Regions from separate parts of the Erwinia sp. HDF1-3R genome, predicted to be linked through region 1. Evidence: predicted binding sites of a transcription regulator. Region 1 holds the regulator's gene; each other region holds the start of a gene.
The links. The regulator CRP, encoded in region 1, controls carbon source genes, mostly activating them, when cyclic AMP is high. The targets are predictions, from matches to a motif close to ATGTGANNNNNNTCACAT.

Region 2: the regulator CRP is predicted to act here: its motif matches at 740-757, upstream of psiE (phosphate-starvation-inducible protein PsiE).
Region 3: the regulator CRP is predicted to act here: its motif matches at 1,003-1,020, upstream of deoC (deoxyribose-phosphate aldolase).
Region 4: the regulator CRP is predicted to act here: its motif matches at 1,270-1,287, upstream of AAGR22_RS21355 (PTS mannitol transporter subunit IICBA).

The regions. Positions count from the first base shown of each region.
Region 1 covers NZ_CP155071.1:4,417,637-4,419,841, forward strand. Annotated here, with positions in the region: gene AAGR22_RS20150 (OsmC family protein) at 1-357, opposite strand, end outside; gene crp (cAMP-activated global transcriptional regulator CRP) at 666-1,298, shown strand; gene AAGR22_RS20160 (YccS/YhfK family putative transporter) at 1,357-2,205, shown strand, end outside.
Region 2 covers NZ_CP155071.1:417,103-419,307, forward strand. Annotated here, with positions in the region: gene AAGR22_RS01840 (YjbH domain-containing protein) at 1-699, shown strand, start outside; gene psiE (phosphate-starvation-inducible protein PsiE) at 821-1,219, shown strand; gene ubiC (chorismate lyase) at 1,311-1,838, shown strand; gene ubiA (4-hydroxybenzoate octaprenyltransferase) at 1,840-2,205, shown strand, end outside.
Region 3 covers NZ_CP155071.1:840,407-842,611, forward strand. Annotated here, with positions in the region: gene AAGR22_RS03870 (hypothetical protein) at 231-539, opposite strand; gene deoC (deoxyribose-phosphate aldolase) at 1,232-2,011, shown strand.
Region 4 covers NZ_CP155071.1:4,693,785-4,695,989, reverse strand. Annotated here, with positions in the region: gene AAGR22_RS21355 (PTS mannitol transporter subunit IICBA) at 1-1,005, opposite strand, end outside; gene AAGR22_RS21350 (DUF3053 domain-containing protein) at 1,449-2,165, opposite strand.

The sequences.
Region 1 (2,205 bases):
CAGCATCAGGGCAACGGAGCAATACTTTTCTGCCGACAGGTCGACGGCGCGGGAAACGGCTTTCTCCTCCAGGCCCTTACCGCTGACAATAAAGTGCAGGTTGATATGGGTGAACAGACGGGGTGCTTCTTCCCGGCGTTCGGAAGTCAGTTTGACCTCGCAGTCAGCCACGTCATGGCGCCCCTTTTGCAGGATTGACACCACGTCGATGGCGCTACACCCGCCGGCCGCCATCAGCACCATTTCCATTGGGCTGGGTGCCTTATCGCCCGCATTGCCGTCCATTAAAATCTGGTGTCCAGATGAGGATTCTCCCAAAAAGGTGAGCCCTTCTACCCATTTAACACGTGCTTGCATAACAAATCCCTCTAAGTCATTCAGTTAACGCCAGATTACGCTTCGGCAACAAAAACGGCAATGCGACAATTTTCACACTATGCTGAAGCGAGACAACACAAGACACTCGTTCCAAGCTGTGCTACAAACAAAGCTGTAATAATTTCGTTCGTACTCTACAAGCATGACGAAACGGCACAACATAACGACCCAGGCCTGCGACAGGGTTCGGGATAATTTCCCTGAGGGGAAACGCGTCACTATTTCAACGCCTGACAGGGAACTCTGCCCCTGTGTTTAGGCATGATGACAACAGAGGATAATCGCGAATGGTTCTCGGCAAACCGCAAACAGACCCGACTCTTGAATGGTTCCTGTCACATTGCCATATTCATAAGTATCCATCCAAAAGCACGCTAATTCACCAGGGTGAGAAAGCGGAAACGCTTTACTACATCGTGAAAGGTTCAGTAGCGGTGCTCATTAAGGATGAGGAAGGCAAAGAGATGATCCTCTCTTACCTCAACCAGGGCGACTTTATCGGTGAACTTGGCCTGTTTGAAGAGGGTCAGGAGCGTAGCGCATGGGTCAGGGCGAAAACCGCCTGTGAAGTGGCTGAAATATCCTATAAGAAATTCCGTCAGCTTATTCAGGTTAACCCTGATATTCTGATGCGACTCTCTTCGCAGATGGCTCGTCGCCTGCAGGTGACGTCTGAGAAAGTGGGGAATTTAGCTTTCCTCGATGTGACGGGTCGCATCGCGCAGACGCTACTGAATCTGGCTAAGCAGCCGGATGCAATGACTCACCCGGATGGGATGCAGATCAAAATCACCCGCCAGGAAATTGGTCAGATTGTGGGCTGCTCGCGCGAAACCGTGGGCCGCATACTCAAAATGCTGGAAGATCAGAATCTGATCTCCGCACACGGTAAAACTATCGTAGTTTATGGCACGCGCTAACCGGCTCTGATCCCCCCGGCGCAACCTCCCGTTGCGCCTTTTTTATTGGTATGGAGCGATGTGGCGCAGACTGATTTATCATCCTGAGGTTAACTATGCCCTGCGTCAGACGCTGGTGCTCTGTTTACCAGTAGCGATTGGATGGCTGTTGGGCGATCTGCAAAAGGGACTGCTGTTCTCCCTGGTACCCGCATGCTGCAATAACGCCGGTCTGGATACGCCGCATAAGCGCTTTTTCAAACGCCTTATCGTGGGCGGAAGCCTGTTTGCCTTTAGTAGCTTTCTGATCCAGTACCTGGGTGAGCACAGCGTTCCCCTGCCTGCGATTCTGTTTGCTATGGCAATGCTGCTGGGCGTCACGGGTGAAATCAGCCCACTGCATGCCAGGCTGCTGCCCGGATCGCTTATCGCCGCCATCTTCACCCTGAGTCTGGCCGGTCGCATGCCGATATGGGAGCCGCCCCTGCTCTACGTGCTGGGGACGATCTGGTACGGGGTGTTCAACTGGTTCTGGTTCTGGCTGTGGAAAGAGCAGCCGATGCGCGAAACCCTCAGCCTGCTATACCGCGAGCTGGCCGACTATTGTGAAGCCAAATATACCCTGCTCACCCGTCTGACCGATCCTGAAAAAGCCCTGCCGCCGCTGCTGGCCCGCCAGCAAAAAGCCGTCGATCTGATCGGCATCTGCTATCAGCAGATGCATATGCTGGCCGCCAACCGCGACAGCCATCATAAACGTCTCATCCGCGCGTTTCAGGTCGCACTGGATTTGCAGGAGCATATCTCCGTCAGCCTGCATCAGCCTGAAGAGGTGCAGAAGCTGGTCGAAAAAAGCCATGCTGAAGCGGTCATTCGCTGGAACGCGCAAACCATCGCCGCTCGACTGCGGGAGCTGGCCGATGATATT
Region 2 (2,205 bases), 800 kb from region 1:
AGCGTATTTGCCAACCTGGCGAATAACTATGACAAATTTAACTACAACGGCGCACCGACCGACTCCACGCTGCCGCGCGTGCGTACCCATATTCGTGATTACGTCGAAAATAACGTCTATGTGAATAACCTGCAGGCTAACTACATGCACGCCCTGGGGAATGGCTTCTACGGGCAGATGTATGGCGGCTATCTGGAAACGATGTACGGCGGCGTGGGGGGCGAAGTGCTCTACCGTCCGCTGGACTCTGACTGGGCGTTTGGTATTGATGCCAACTACGTTAAGCAGCGTGACTGGGACAACATGATGCAGTTTACCAGCTACCACGCCAAAACCGGTAATCTGACCGCCTACTGGCGTCCCTCTTTCTTCAACAATCAGGTGTTGGTGAAGGCGAGCGTCGGGCAGTATCTGGCCGAGGATAAAGGCGCGACGATCGATGTCTCACGTCAGTTTGACAGCGGTGTGATAGTCGGCGCTTACGCCACCAAAACCAACGTGTCGGCGGAAGATTACGGCGAAGGGGACTTCACCAAAGGCTTCTACATCTCGATTCCGATGGATCTGTTTACCGCCTCACCAACGCGAGGACGCGCTCAGGTTAACTGGACGCCGCTGACGCGCGACGGTGGCCAGATGCTCGGTCGTAAATACCAGCTTTATGATATGACCTCCGATCGCGATATCGATTTCCGCTAACCTGCCGCAGGCCGCGTCCCTACGCGGCCTGCAACTAAACTTGTGAACTTCATCACACTAAAGCATATTATCCGTGCCAGGACTTTCCTGACGAATAACGTGTTTTTTTGAGGAAGTTTGCATGATTACCGCTTCGCGTATTGCCTGGATTTTACAGATGGTGCTGAATATTGGCCTGATTATGCTGGCCTGTATTCTGGTGGTTTTTTTAGGCAGGGAAACGTTTCATCTGGCCAATGTGCTACTGAATACCGGGGAGCAGACCTCCTCCTATCTGCTGATCGACGGCATTGTTATCTATTTCCTCTATTTCGAGTTTATCGCGCTTATCGTGAAGTATTTCCAGTCCGGCTACCACTTCCCGCTGCGCTACTTCGTCTATATCGGCATTACCGCCATTATCCGGCTGATTATTGTCGACCATGAAAACCCGTTAGACACGCTGGCCTACGCCGTGGCGATCCTGATCCTGGTGATCACCCTGTGGCTGGCGAACAGCAATCGTCTGAAGCGTGAGTAGTCAAAATTTCCGATAATGGCACCCGCAGCGGTGTACCCGATCGGCGACTGCGCTACACTATGGCACCGAAATTTTTATCCGAGGACGCCGTATGGCTGATAACGCGCTGGCACAACTGCGCGCCATGGCATGGCTGCCTGTGACTTCGTCGCTGCTCACGCCCCCTCTGCTTGACTGGCTGATGGAAGAAGACTCAATGACCCGGCGCCTGGAGCGGCACTGCAGCCAGGTGACCGTGGAGGTCCAGCAGGAAGGGTTTATTCGCGCCGGGGAGGCGGGCGACGAGGTCGCCCTGCTGCCCGCAGAGACCCGCTACTGGCTGCGTGAGATCCTGCTATGCGGCGACGGCGTACCCTGGCTGGCTGGCCGTACCCTGGTACCAGCGTCAACGCTGAATGGCCCGGAGCAGATGTTACAGCAGCTGGGTACGCGCCCGCTGGGACGCTACCTGTTTGCCTCTTCCACGCTGACGCGTGACTTTATTGAGCCAGGGCAGGTTGATGGGCTGTGGGGGCGTCGCTCACGCCTGCGCCTCTCCGACAAGCCGCTGCTGCTGACCGAGCTGTTTCTACCCGCTGCCCCCCTTTACTCATCCCACCCAATGGACAGGAGCCTGTAGCATGGAGAGAACGTTCCCCGCGGGTAAACTCCAGGCCTACAGCCGACTGATGCGTATTGATAAGCCCATCGGGTCGCTGCTGTTGCTGTGGCCAACGCTGTGGGCGCTGTGGCTGGCGGGCATGAGCCTGCCCCCGATGAAGGTGCTGCTGGTCTTTGTGCTGGGCGTATTTTTTATGCGTGCGGCGGGCTGTGTGGTAAACGATTTTGCCGACCGCAAAATTGACGGCCACGTTAAGCGTACCGAGGGGCGACCGCTCCCCAGCGGCGCAGTCACCTCCAGGGAGGCGAAACTGCTGTTTGCCGGACTGGTACTGGTGTCGTTTTGCCTGGTGCTGACGATGAATACCATGACCATCTGGCTCTCA
Region 3 (2,205 bases), 1.2 Mb from region 1:
TGCCCGCCGCTCCCTGAGAGCAGCATCCCTGCTGCCCTCGCCTGGCCCTCCGTCTGCGCCGCAGCGCTGCGGATTGCCCGTCAACCGCAGGGATTGTCCACCTCTCGGGCTTCAGATCCGCTTCAAGTCAGGCCCTGTAAACTCGCAGGCTTTTGAGCTGCATTAAGCTAACCCAGTCGCTATTTCCTGCATACTTTAGCGCTCGGGATGTGGTCACCTGGCTGCAAAAATTACTGTGTATGGGGGGAAAATCCCAACGCTTGTCGGTTGGTTGTGTCGGCTGCAATATCGGCTTTGCCGGTGGATAATCCCAGCGGTTGCCGGTTAATTGTTTGGGCAATACCTGCGATGCCGGTGGACAATCCCAGCGTTTGCCGGGCGTCCTCACGCCACGCGTTGCGTGGTGCCTTTGGCTCCGGCTCCAGGCCGGACGGCCCGGTCGCGAGCGGGCGTCCTGCCCGCCGCTCCCTGAGTGCAGCATCCCTGCTGCTCTCGCCTGGCCCTCCGTCTTCGCCGCAGCGCTGCGGATTGCCCGTCAACCGCAGGGATTGTCCACCTCTCGGGCTTCTGCGCTGCTTTTAGTGAAACTGCTCTTACCCGCAGCCAGCACAATGCAAAAGGAGCAGGCGGGTGGGGCCCGGTGACAGGCATTCCGCAGCGCTGAGTGCAGTAAGGAAGACCCGGATGGGCCAGCAGGGATGCTGGCACAAGGGTATGCCGGGACAGGGATGTCCCGTCATGCCCGGTCCGAAAGGTCGACGAGCGGAGCGAAGGAACCGCGCCACGCGCGGCGCGAGGACCGCCAGGCACCGGGCCCCACTCGTTGGCGACCAAACGGGCCTGTGCAGCATCGGGCCCCACCCGTAGGCGACAGCCCATACCTGTGCCGCACCAGGCCCCACCCGCAGGCGACCACCCCAGCCTTTGCAGCACCGGGCCCTCACCCCCAGGCGACACCCCAGCCTAAGCCGCACCACGCCCTTTAGCATTAAGTAATAATAAATGTTATAATTATAACATTATGCGCAACCGCCTAAACCAGGAAGGACAATATCGTTCACTATGCCCCATAAGGGCAATTCACAAGGATTTTTATGTGATATCAGTCACGCATAATATAGAATTAATGCAATGGCATTTTCATGGGTGTGAATTACATCACGGAAAATACGCCTCTGTAAGTGTTATTATTTTAACATAAAGACCTGCGGGTTTCTCTCTGGAGACAAACATGACTGACGTAACTTCTGCTGCCGTTCGCGCACTGAAACTGATGGACCTCACTACCCTGAATGATGATGACACCGATGAGAAAGTGATTGCGCTCTGTCATCAGGCCAAATCCCCTGCGGGAAACACGGCGGCTATCTGCATCTATCCGCGCTTTATTCCCATCGCGCGCAAAACGCTGCGCGAACAGGGCACGCCGGATATCCGCATCGCTACCGTGACTAATTTCCCACACGGCAATGATGATATCGAGATTGCGCTGGCAGAAACCCATGCGGCGATTGCTTACGGCGCTGATGAGGTCGATGTGGTGTTCCCTTATCGCGCACTAATGGCGGGTAACGAAGAGACAGGTTTTCAACTGGTAAGCGCCTGTAAAGAGGCCTGTGCCGACGCCGATGTGCTCCTGAAAGTCATTATCGAAACCGGCGAGCTGAAAGATGCCGCGCTGATCCGCAAAGCTTCTGAAATCGCCATTGATGCCGGTGCTGATTTCATTAAAACGTCTACCGGGAAAGTACCGGTCAACGCCACTCCTGAAGTCGCTGAAATCATGATGCGCGTGATTGCCGATAAAGGCGTTAAGCATAAGGTAGGATTTAAACCAGCCGGCGGCGTTCGCACCGCCGACGATGCTGCAATCTATCTCAAGCTGGCCGATGACATTCTGGGCAGCGACTGGGCAACCCCACGTCACTTCCGCTTTGGCGCTTCGAGCCTGCTGGCCAGCCTGTTGAAAGCCGCAGGCTATGACAGCACTGCGCCTCAGTCAGGGTACTAAGTCGGGCAAACGTCAGCAACCCGGTCAGGTCGGGGATCGCGGGCTACGTCAGCATCCCGGTCAGGTCGGGGATCGCGGGCTACGTCAGCAACCCGGTCAGACCGGGGATCGCGGGCGATGTCCGCACCCGGTGAGATCAGAAACCGCGGGCCGGATGGCATGCTGGCGAGGCGGTTAGTGTACTGAAGTCGATA
Region 4 (2,205 bases), 280 kb from region 1:
CAGTAAGATAGCGGAAACCACGAAAGAGACGGCAAATGCGGCCACAATCGCCGCGATATTAGCGAAGTAGGCACCTTTTGGCGTCATCGCCAGTACGGCGAGGATTGAGCCAGGCGAGGCAGGGGAAACCAGACCGCCGTTAAGCAGCGTCAGGGTAAAGACGCCGGTCATACCGCCGAGGATAACGGCCAGAATCAGCCGCGGGTTCATCAGCACATAGGGGAAGTAGATTTCGTGGATACCGCCCAGGAAATGGATGATCGCCGCACCGCCAGCAGACTGTTTGGCATTGCCCCGGCCAAAGAACATATAGGCCATCAGCACGCCCAGGCCCGGACCGGGGTTAGCTTCGATCAGGAAGAAGATCGACTTACCGGCTGCACTCGCCTGCTGAATCCCTAACGGGGAGAAAATACCGTGGTTGATGGCATTATTCAGGAACAGAATTTTTGCCGGTTCAACAAAAATTGAAGTCAGCGGCAGCAGATTGTTCTGCACCATCAGGTTTACGCCCGCGGCGAGGATATGTGATAGCCCCTCTACCAGCGGACCGATCGCCAGAAACGCGAGGATAGCCAACAGCATGCCGATAATCCCGGCAGAGAAGTTGTTAACCAGCATCTCGAAGCCGCTTTTGATTTTGCCGTCGACCAGACGGTCGAATCTTTTGATGGCCCAGCCGCCCAGCGGTCCGGCAATCATCGATCCGAGAAACATCGGCATATCCGCACCAACAATCACGCCCATGGTGGTGATTGCACCGACCACGCCGCCGCGATCGCCGCCCACCAGTCGACCCCCGGTGTATCCAATCAGCAACGGCAGCAGATAGGTGATCATCGGTGCGACCAGTTTGGCCATGGTTTCATTCGGCAGCCAGCCGGTCGGAATAAACAGCGCGGTGATAATACCCCAGGCGATAAACGCGCCAATATTCGGCATTACCATGTTGCTCAGAAAGCGACCAAAGTTTTGTACTTTGATCTTGATATCTGATGAGGACATAAAAACACACCCCTTATTGTTCCGCGCTGACAAAAAAGCGCGCGCGAGAGATTTTTTAGTTGAGGAAGTCGCGGTGGCACCGTCGGTATCACTGTATGCAGCCGGACTCTATCACGTGACTTTCTGCCTGCGTAGTGAGCAGAGAAAGTGTGATCCACATCACTAGATTCGGGTGGGGTATGGGGGGATTTTAGTGATAATGATCACAATAAAACGCTGTAAATAAAATACGCAGGCGGGATCTTTCACCTTAATCGGGAATAAATGTGATGAGCATCACATTATATATTTGGCTGTTTGTTTTGAAATTGTGATCTCATTCAAATTTTATTTTCTGCCTGGCAGGCCGAAAGGGGGGTTAATTAAAGGGCGGTGCAGGGGGATGTAAATAAGTTACTAACGGAGCAGGGGGGATAAAACGGCATCCTTGCCGTATCAGGGCGTTACTGGAAGGTAGTCTGTAACGCGCTCTGCGCCTGGGCCAGCGCCTGTGAATTGGCCGACAGGTTAGTCATCATCTGGTTGTACTGCGTAGCCTGCTGCTGGGTAGGAAACTGAATGGCCGGGCCATTAAAGGTCACCTGAGTACCCTGCTGTTGCAGGAAATCACCGGTCTGCACCGCATTCTGGCTAAGCGTTTGCAGGGCGGGCAGCAGCGGCATCAGTACGCTGACGGGCTGCGTCACCACTTTGTTATAAACGTTATCGTAAACCGCTTTCAGATCGGACGGTTGTTTCAGGCCAGCCTTACCGCTATCCGCCTGCGTTCTGGCCGCCTGAATCTGCTGCGTCAGCACGCCGAGCGAGCCGCTTGCCTGGCGCAGAGAATCACGGCGGGTCAGGTAATCCTGTGGCATACGAATGGCCGACAGCTCATCCACGACGGGCTTGATACCGGAATCGACCGTATGATTAACCTGCTGGGAAAAGCCGTAAATAATAGCGTAATCATTAACGTAAGGACCAAACTTCTGCTTTTGATCCGCGCTCAGCGCCGGTAAATGTTCGCCGCTGCGCTGGACGGTGTTTTGCAGGAAATCGATAAATGCTTTGCGCTGATCGGCTTCTTTATCGCCGCAGCCGGTCAGTTGCAAGACCAGAAACAGTGCCGCGAAAGGCACCAGCAGACGCGTCCACGCACGCGAGATTCCTGTCGTCATGGGAAGTAACTCCTGTAAATAATAAGGCTGTTTTAAGCAA